Lactiplantibacillus plantarum: one gene and its partner. The protein of the gene in region 1 binds, or shares a complex with, the protein of each later gene. Links are inferred from orthologs where the notes say so. Each region holds a gene or a part of one and is shown on either strand. Other genes may lie near its edges.

The links. The genes of interacting proteins can lie anywhere in the genome.
Region 2: the proteins of mfd (region 1) and uvrA are in contact, whole or in part, in a crystal structure (PDB 4DFC), measured with the Escherichia coli proteins. The link is inferred for Lactiplantibacillus plantarum from one-to-one orthologs.

The regions. Positions count from the first base shown.
Region 1 is NZ_CP039121.1:2,772,347-2,776,817, forward strand. The notes cover bases 442-4,471. They hold mfd (transcription-repair coupling factor), read right to left. Parts: upstream 4,170-4,471; coding sequence 642-4,169; downstream 442-641. Other genes in these bases: E5260_RS13095 (putative polysaccharide biosynthesis protein), read right to left, coding at 442-467; pth (aminoacyl-tRNA hydrolase), read right to left, coding at 4,189-4,471. Outside these bases: more of E5260_RS13095, read right to left, coding at 1-441. UniProt on the Escherichia coli protein: Couples transcription and DNA repair by recognizing RNA polymerase (RNAP) stalled at DNA lesions. Mediates ATP-dependent release of RNAP and its truncated transcript from the DNA, and recruitment of nucleotide excision repair machinery to the damaged site.
Region 2 is NZ_CP039121.1:2,603,402-2,606,782, forward strand. It holds uvrA (excinuclease ABC subunit UvrA), read right to left. Parts: upstream 3,057-3,381; coding sequence 201-3,056; downstream 1-200. Other genes in the region: E5260_RS12280 (S-ribosylhomocysteine lyase), read right to left, coding at 1-140; uvrB (excinuclease ABC subunit UvrB), read right to left, coding at 3,091-3,381. UniProt on the Escherichia coli protein: The UvrABC repair system catalyzes the recognition and processing of DNA lesions. UvrA is an ATPase and a DNA-binding protein. A damage recognition complex composed of 2 UvrA and 2 UvrB subunits scans DNA for abnormalities.

The sequences.
Region 1 (4,471 bases):
TGGGACACTGCGGTCGGTCCCATCAAAAATTTTCCTTGATAGTAACCACGGCCGGTTGCTAACCATGGCATAAAGACAAACATCCAAGCCACGGCACTAATGATTGGTGCTAGATTAACGTCACCCATGTGGGCCGCAATCCACGTTGCACCAAGCTGCAAGCCGAAAAAGACGACCAACGATAATCCGGATAAGATATGAAACGCCCGCCGTGCAATCAGCGACTTACTCGTTTCGTCTGGCTGTTCTGCCACTAACTTAGAAATAAAATTTGGAAATCCATTTAATGCAAAGGTCATGCCAATGCCGTACAGCGGATAAATCTGCTGATAAACGTAAAATCCCGTATTACCAACCATGTTCTGTAAGGGAATCCGGTATACCGCGCTTAAAATCTTAGCGACTAATGATGATATCGATAAAATTAACGCACCTTTGAACACGGTGTTCAAGTGATCCTTTGGCATAACAAATCCCTTCTACCGAGCAACTCGGTGTCTCATACTAATTCATTTGAGCCGCGCCCTGACTAGCCAGGACAACGCCCCATCAGACGATAATTCCTGCTATTTGCCATTGGTTCCACTCGATAGCGCTTAACCCACCCCGTGCAACCATGCTTCATAACAACAACTACCGAGCTAAGACGCACTAGCGACATCGTCTTCGGCTAAGATCAAACTCAGTTGTTCGACAAACTGTGTTAATTGCGCCAGCCACTCATCCTGTTGCATCTTTGGCTGAATGACTAATTTAACCTTCATTTTATCATCATCAATTCCAACTGTCGCTTTTAATTTTGTTTTTGCCAAGGCCTTAAAAATATCTTTAGTATCTAGCTTAGCCGTCCCTTGTTTGGATAACGTTAGGTGTAGCTCACTATCGTCACGCTGAATCTTCTCAATCAGCGCGTCATCCGCCAGTAACTTCAGCTTACCTACTGCTAATAGTCCAGCGACTTCTACCGGATAATCACCAAATCGATCCATTAAATCATCCTGAACTTCCATGTACTGATCATTATTCTCCAGCTGGCGAATCCGTTTATAAATTTCGATCTTTTGCCGTTCATCTTCAATATAGCTGGTCGGCAAGTAGGCTTCGATTCCAAGTTCGACCGTGGCATCGGTCTTAACTTTAGCCGCCTGACCACGCTTCTTCGCCACTGCTTCTGACAACATCTGGGTATAGAGGTCATAACCAACTGAGTCAATAAAGCCGTGCTGTTGCTTACCTAACAAGTTACCAGCACCCCGAATCGACAAGTCGCGCATCGCGATTTTAAAGCCAGATCCAAGTTCCGTAAAGTCCTTGATGGCCTGTAACCGTTTCTCACCAACTTCTGTCAAAACTTTATTTTGCTGATAAGTAAAGTAAGCATAGGCGACCCGACTACTCCGACCAATCCGGCCACGCAACTGGTATAGCTGTGACAGTCCCATCCGGTCAGCATTTTCCACAAATAAGGTGTTGACGTTTGGAATATCAACCCCGGTCTCAATGATCGTTGTTGTCACTAACACATCGTACTCACCCCGAATGAAATCGTAGAGAATCCCTTCGAGTTGTGACTCAGGCATCTGACCATCAATATGGGCCACCGCCGCGTCAGGAACCAAGTCTTTGATCTGTGCAACGACTTTATCAATATCATGAACCCGGTTATGCAAATAAAAAACCTGCCCATTACGTTGCATTTCTCGTTCAATTCCCTCTTTAATGACGCCAAAATTCTGTTCCATGACGTACGTTTGGATCGGATAACGGTTCGTTGGCGGCGTCTCAATCACTGATAAGTCCCGTACACCGAGCATCGACATGTGTAATGTTCGCGGAATCGGCGTTGCCGTTAACGTCAAGACATCCACACTAGCCTTCAAGGCCTTCAGTCGTTCCTTATGCTTGACCCCAAACCGTTGTTCCTCATCAATAATGAGCAGGCCCAGATCAGCAAACGCGACGTCCTTAGACAGTAAGCGGTGCGTACCAACCACGATGTCAATTTCACCACTCTTTAACTGTTGGACCGTCTCTTTCATTTCCTTAGTTGTTCTGAATCGTGACAGCATGCCAACGTTAATCGGGTAGCCTTCAAACCGATTCAGCATCGTTTCATAATGTTGCTGAGCTAAAATGGTCGTTGGCACTAGAAAGGCCACTTGTTTGCCGGCCTCAATCGCCTTAAACGCGGCCCGCAACGCGACTTCCGTCTTCCCATAACCAACATCGCCGACCAATAGGCGGTCCATCGGTTTCGGTCGTTCCATATCATGCTTGATTTCATTAATACTACGAATTTGATCCGGCGTCTCTGGGTACGGAAAATCGTTATCGAAATCATCTTGATAACTATCGTCCGGTGGAAAGGCGTAACCTTTCTCCGCCTCTCGCTTGGCATACAGGTCGACTAGTTCATCCGCGATATCTTCAATTTTCGCCGCGACTTTGCGCTTCGCTTTCGTCCATTCGGTACCACCCAACTTATTGATGCGTGGCGTCTTTGATTCTGACGAAACGTACTTTTGAACTAGGTTTAACTGGGTCACGGGAATAAAGATCTTCGCATTATTTTGATACGCAATCGTAATGTAGTCTTGATGGACACCATCAACTTCCAGCGTCTCCATACCAACGTACTTTCCGATCCCGTGATTGACGTGCACGACGTAATCGCCGGGTTTGAGATCCGTATAACTCTTCAACCGTTCGGCATTAGCCAAGGTCTGACGACGTGGACGCTTCTTAGCCACCTTCTTGAACATTTCTTGCTCGGTTACGATGACTAATTTACCATCCGGAAACTCAAATCCATTTTGCAAGCTACCTTGCACGATTTGAACCGCACCCGGTTGTAAATTAGTGGCCTTAGTCATGACCGCTTCAATTTCAAAATCATCAAGCGTATCACTGACCTTTGTCAGACGCTCAGCCTCTGATACCATCAAGACCACCGTCTGTTTAAGCTTATGCCACCGATCCAGTTCGGTCTTCAACGCTGGGAGCTGCCCAAAAAATTCCTGCATCGGGCGTGTGCGCACGTTAGTGACTTGCGCTAGTTTGACGTTACCGATGCCCTTTTGAAACAGCGAAATCAAGAGTTGTGCATGTTGGTCATCCCGGAGCAAATCCCGAATATCATTGCCGTAACTCGCAGTTGCCAGCACCCGGTGATGTGCCAATTGGTCCGTAACCCAGTCAGCTTCTTGCGTTAATAACTGCTGCTCACTATCAAGCAAACGCGAATATTCTTCGAAGATAACGAGCCCGTCAGCGGCCACATAGTCAAAAATACTCGTTTTCCGGTCGTATAAATAATCGCCATATAACAATAAATCGTTTCCGATAATTCCTTTTTCCATGTCAGCTAAAGGTTGTGCTAAATTATCGGCCAAAGTCTGGCGTTCGGCTGGCTTGAGTTTCTTACTTTCAGCCGCAATCGCCGTTTTAAGACGCTGTGCCCCGGCCTGCAGCATAGCTGTTGTCAGGATAAAATCGGTAGCTGGCAAAATTGTATACTCATCCAAGTTTTCCACCGAACGTTGCGTTCCCGGGTCAAAATACTTCAGTGTATCAACTTCAGTATCAAAGAAGTCCAGTCGTAAAGGGTAGTCCGCATCTAACGGGTAAATATCCACGATTGAGCCCCGTACCGCAAAATCTCCTGGGCGTGCGACTAACTTTTCCTTAACGTAACCCATGTCGTGTAGTTGCCGCTGCAAGTCTTCCAAATCAATATCTTGACCAACGGCTACCGGTAACGTGGCTGCTTGAAATTGTGCGACGGGCGGCAAGAACCGCCGGGCACCTGCAACCGAGGTCACGATCACTGCCGGACTGTCACGCAATAAGGCGTTTAAAGCCTGGACCCGTTGCGCTCGTGACTCTGGTGAACTTGTCGCAACCTCCGTCGCAATCATTTCTTCAGCTGGGAATAAAAAAACTTGGTCTTCATCTAAGAGACTCGTTAAATCATCCACTAGCTGACTCGCGTGAAAACCGTTATCGGTCACGATCAGTAATGAATGCGTTAATTGGTGAAATAGCGCGCTTAAATAAACCGTTCGTGCCGAACCGTTCAATCCGGTGATTAGTTGCCGACTACGCGGGCTGATACCTGCTAAAATTGTTTGAAAGTCGGGCGTTTGCTCAACAATCGTTTCAATATCCATTCTGTCGTTTCCTCCCGGGCTAGTTATATTGATTCATAACTGCCGCAAAATCATCATTTGCTAACCAAGCTTCGACCGCCGCTAGCGCCGTAATCTTAGCATCGTCAAACTTCGCCACTTCGGCTGGCGTAAATTTCCCCAACACGTAATCAACAACACTCATCTTCTGAGGATGGTCAATACCAACTTTAACGCGCTTGAAGTGCTGATCGCCAACATGACTAATAATGCTCTTGATGCCATTATGACCACCCGCCGATCCCTTTTGTTTGAGGCGTACTTTTCCTAATGGCAAATCTAAA
Region 2 (3,381 bases), 170 kb from region 1 along the record:
GCGGTCTTGTTAGGTTGAACTAACCGCAAATCAAAATTAGTGATGGCATCACCCTTAGGCCCATTTTCCACCGTAATTTTACGAACGTAAGGTGCTAAAACCTTGGTATGATCTAATGTAAAACTTTCTACTTTAGCCATGTACAAACAACTCCTCTAAATTAAAATTACATTACAAACTCAAGTGTAGCACATTGCCCGTTATTTAGCAGGTGCAGTTGCTTCACGTGCTCGATCCCGTTCTAGAACGGGCTTCAAGTATTGGCCAGTATAACTTTCAGCCACTTCAGCGACCTGTTCTGGTGTCCCAGTAGCAACGATTGTTCCGCCGCCGTCACCGCCTTCTGGGCCCAAGTCAATCAAATAATCCGCCGACTTCACAACATCCAAATTATGCTCGATGATTAACACGGTATTACCCGCATCCACCAACCGATCCAAGACACCAATCAAGCGCCGAATATCTTCACTGTGCAACCCAGTCGTTGGTTCGTCCAAGATGTAGAAATTCTTCCCCGACTGTTGTTTGTGCAATTCGGAAGCTAACTTCATCCGTTGGGCTTCTCCACCTGATAAAGTCGTGGCGGGTTGGCCTAACTTAACATAGCCCAAACCAACGTCGACCAAGGTCTGTAGTTTCCGTCGAATCTTTGGAATTGGTTCAAAGAACTTAACAGCTTCTGAAGCGGTCATTTGAAGAACATCGGCAATATTTTTGCCTTTGTATTCAACTTCCAACGTTTCAGAATTGTATTGCTTACCATGACACACTTCACAAGGTACAAAGACATCGGGCAAGAAATTCATTTCAATTTTTAGAATCCCGTCACCGTGACAAGCCTCACAACGACCACCCTTAGTATTAAAACTAAAGCGGCCCTTCTTGTAACCACGTAATTTAGCTTCATTCGTTTGTGCAAATAAATCACGAATATTGTCAAAGACACCAGTATATGTGGCCGGATTACTGCGTGGTGTTCGGCCGATTGGACTTTGGTCAATATTAACTAACCGTTCAATATTCTTAATACCACTGACACTCTTATACTTACCAGGCTTTTCAGAATTACGATTCAACTTCTGTGCCAATACGCGTTTCAAAACATCGTTAACCAAGGTCGACTTACCAGAACCGGAAACCCCCGTTACCACGACAAATTCGCCTAGTGGAAAATCAACGTCAATTTGCTTGAGGTTGTTTTCGGCCGCACCAGTGATACGAATCTTCTTACCATTACCCGGACGCCGAGTTTCAGGTAGTGGGATAAACCGTTTGCCCGATAGATATTGGCCGGTCAGTGACTTCCGCGAGCGAGCCACTTGCTTGGGCGTTCCGGCCGCCATGACCTCACCACCGTTTTCACCGGCACCCGGGCCGATATCCACGATATAGTCAGCGGCCCGCATCGTGTCTTCATCATGTTCGACCACGATCAACGTATTCCCCAGATCGCGCATCTTCTTAAGTGAACCAATCAAGCGGTCGTTATCCCGCTGATGCAATCCAATTGATGGTTCATCCAAGATATAGAGCACGCCGGACAAGTTCGATCCGATCTGTGTTGCTAACCGGATTCGCTGGGCTTCCCCACCAGACAGCGTCCGTGCAGAACGGCTGAGCGTTAAGTACGCCAGTCCCACATTTTGCAAGAATGATAACCGGTCGCGGATTTCCTTCAAGATTGGTTTAGCAATCACGAGACTTTGTTCTGATAAGCTCAACTCGTTAAAGAAATCGAGTTCCTTACCAATGGCTAAGTCAGAGACCATCCCGATATGTTCGCCACCAACTTTGACAGACAGGGCCTTGCGATTTAAGCGGAACCCATGACAAGTCTGACAAGTGAGTTCCGTCATATACTTTCGCATCACATCGCGGGTGAAATCACTATTCGTTTCGTGGTAGCGGCGGTCAACATTGTTGATAACGCCCTCAAACACAGCGTCAACATCGCGAACACCACCAAAGTCGTTCTGGTAGTGGAAATGGAACGTCTTTCCGTTAGACCCATACAAAACCGTTTGTTGATCAGCTTTTGATAAGTCTTCATACGGCACATCCATCGGAATTTCTAACTGTTCACAAGCTTGCTTCAACATTTCAGGATAATACTGTGAACTGATTGGATTCCAAGGCGCTAACGCACCTTCAGCCAATGTCAGCGACTTATCAGGTACGACAAGGTCCTCATCGACTTCTAGCTTGATTCCGAGACCTTCACAGTCTGGACAAGCTCCCTGAGGCGCGTTAAACGAGAATAATCGTGATTCAAGTTCTCCCACAGTAAACCCACAGATAGGACAAGCATAATGTTCTGAGAACATAATGGGTTCGCCACCGATCACATCCGCAATCGCATAGCCCCCACTTAATCGCAACGCCGCTTCAAAAGAATCAAATAACCGAGAACGGTCACCTGACTTCACAACGATCCGATCAATGACGATTTCAATCGTGTGTTGTTGATTCTTGTTCAGTTCAAAAGTTTCACTGATATCATGAATATCACCATCAACACGGACCCGCACGAAACCTTCACGCTTGATCTTTTCAAAGATCTTTTTGTGCTCGCCCTTTTTCTGGCGGACAATTGGTGATAAAATCTGCAACTTCGTTCGTTCCGGTAATTTCTGAATCCGATCAACCATCTGTTCAACAGTTTGACTCGCAATCGGTGTCCCATCGTTCGGGCAAATCGGTTCACCGACTCGGGCCCACAGTAACCGTAAATAATCATTGATTTCTGTAACGGTTCCGACCGTTGAGCGCGGGTTTTTGGATGTTGTTTTCTGATCGATCGAAATAGCCGGACTAAGCCCATCAATTGAATCAACGTCTGGTTTTTGCATCTGTCCTAAGAATTGACGCGCGTACGCTGACAAACTTTCCACGTAGCGACGTTGTCCTTCCGCGTACAAGGTATCGAACGCTAACGAACTCTTACCTGAGCCAGACAGCCCCGTAATCACGACTAATTTGTCGCGCGGGATGGTAACGTCGATATCTTTTAAATTATGGGCTCGCGCACCGTGAATGACAATCTTATCATTTGCCAAAAAAAGGCCTCCTCAATCTCAAGCCAGCAACCTGCTAGCTAATTTGTGCTTTCAATTCCATGACCGTATCACGCAGCGTTGCGGCTTGTTCAAAGTCGAGCTTCTTAGCGGCGGTCTTCATCTGTTCTTCCAACTTACTAATCATATCTAATTGTTGTTCACGGGTCATATCATCAAAGTCGGTTTCTAAGAAGTCATCCTTCTTGCCCGCGTCTTCAGTGGTCTTCGTCGAAGCAATTAGCTCTGGAATGGCCTTCTTAATCGTATGTGGCGTGATGTGATGATCTTCATTGTACTTCATCTGTACGGCACGACGACGTGCAGT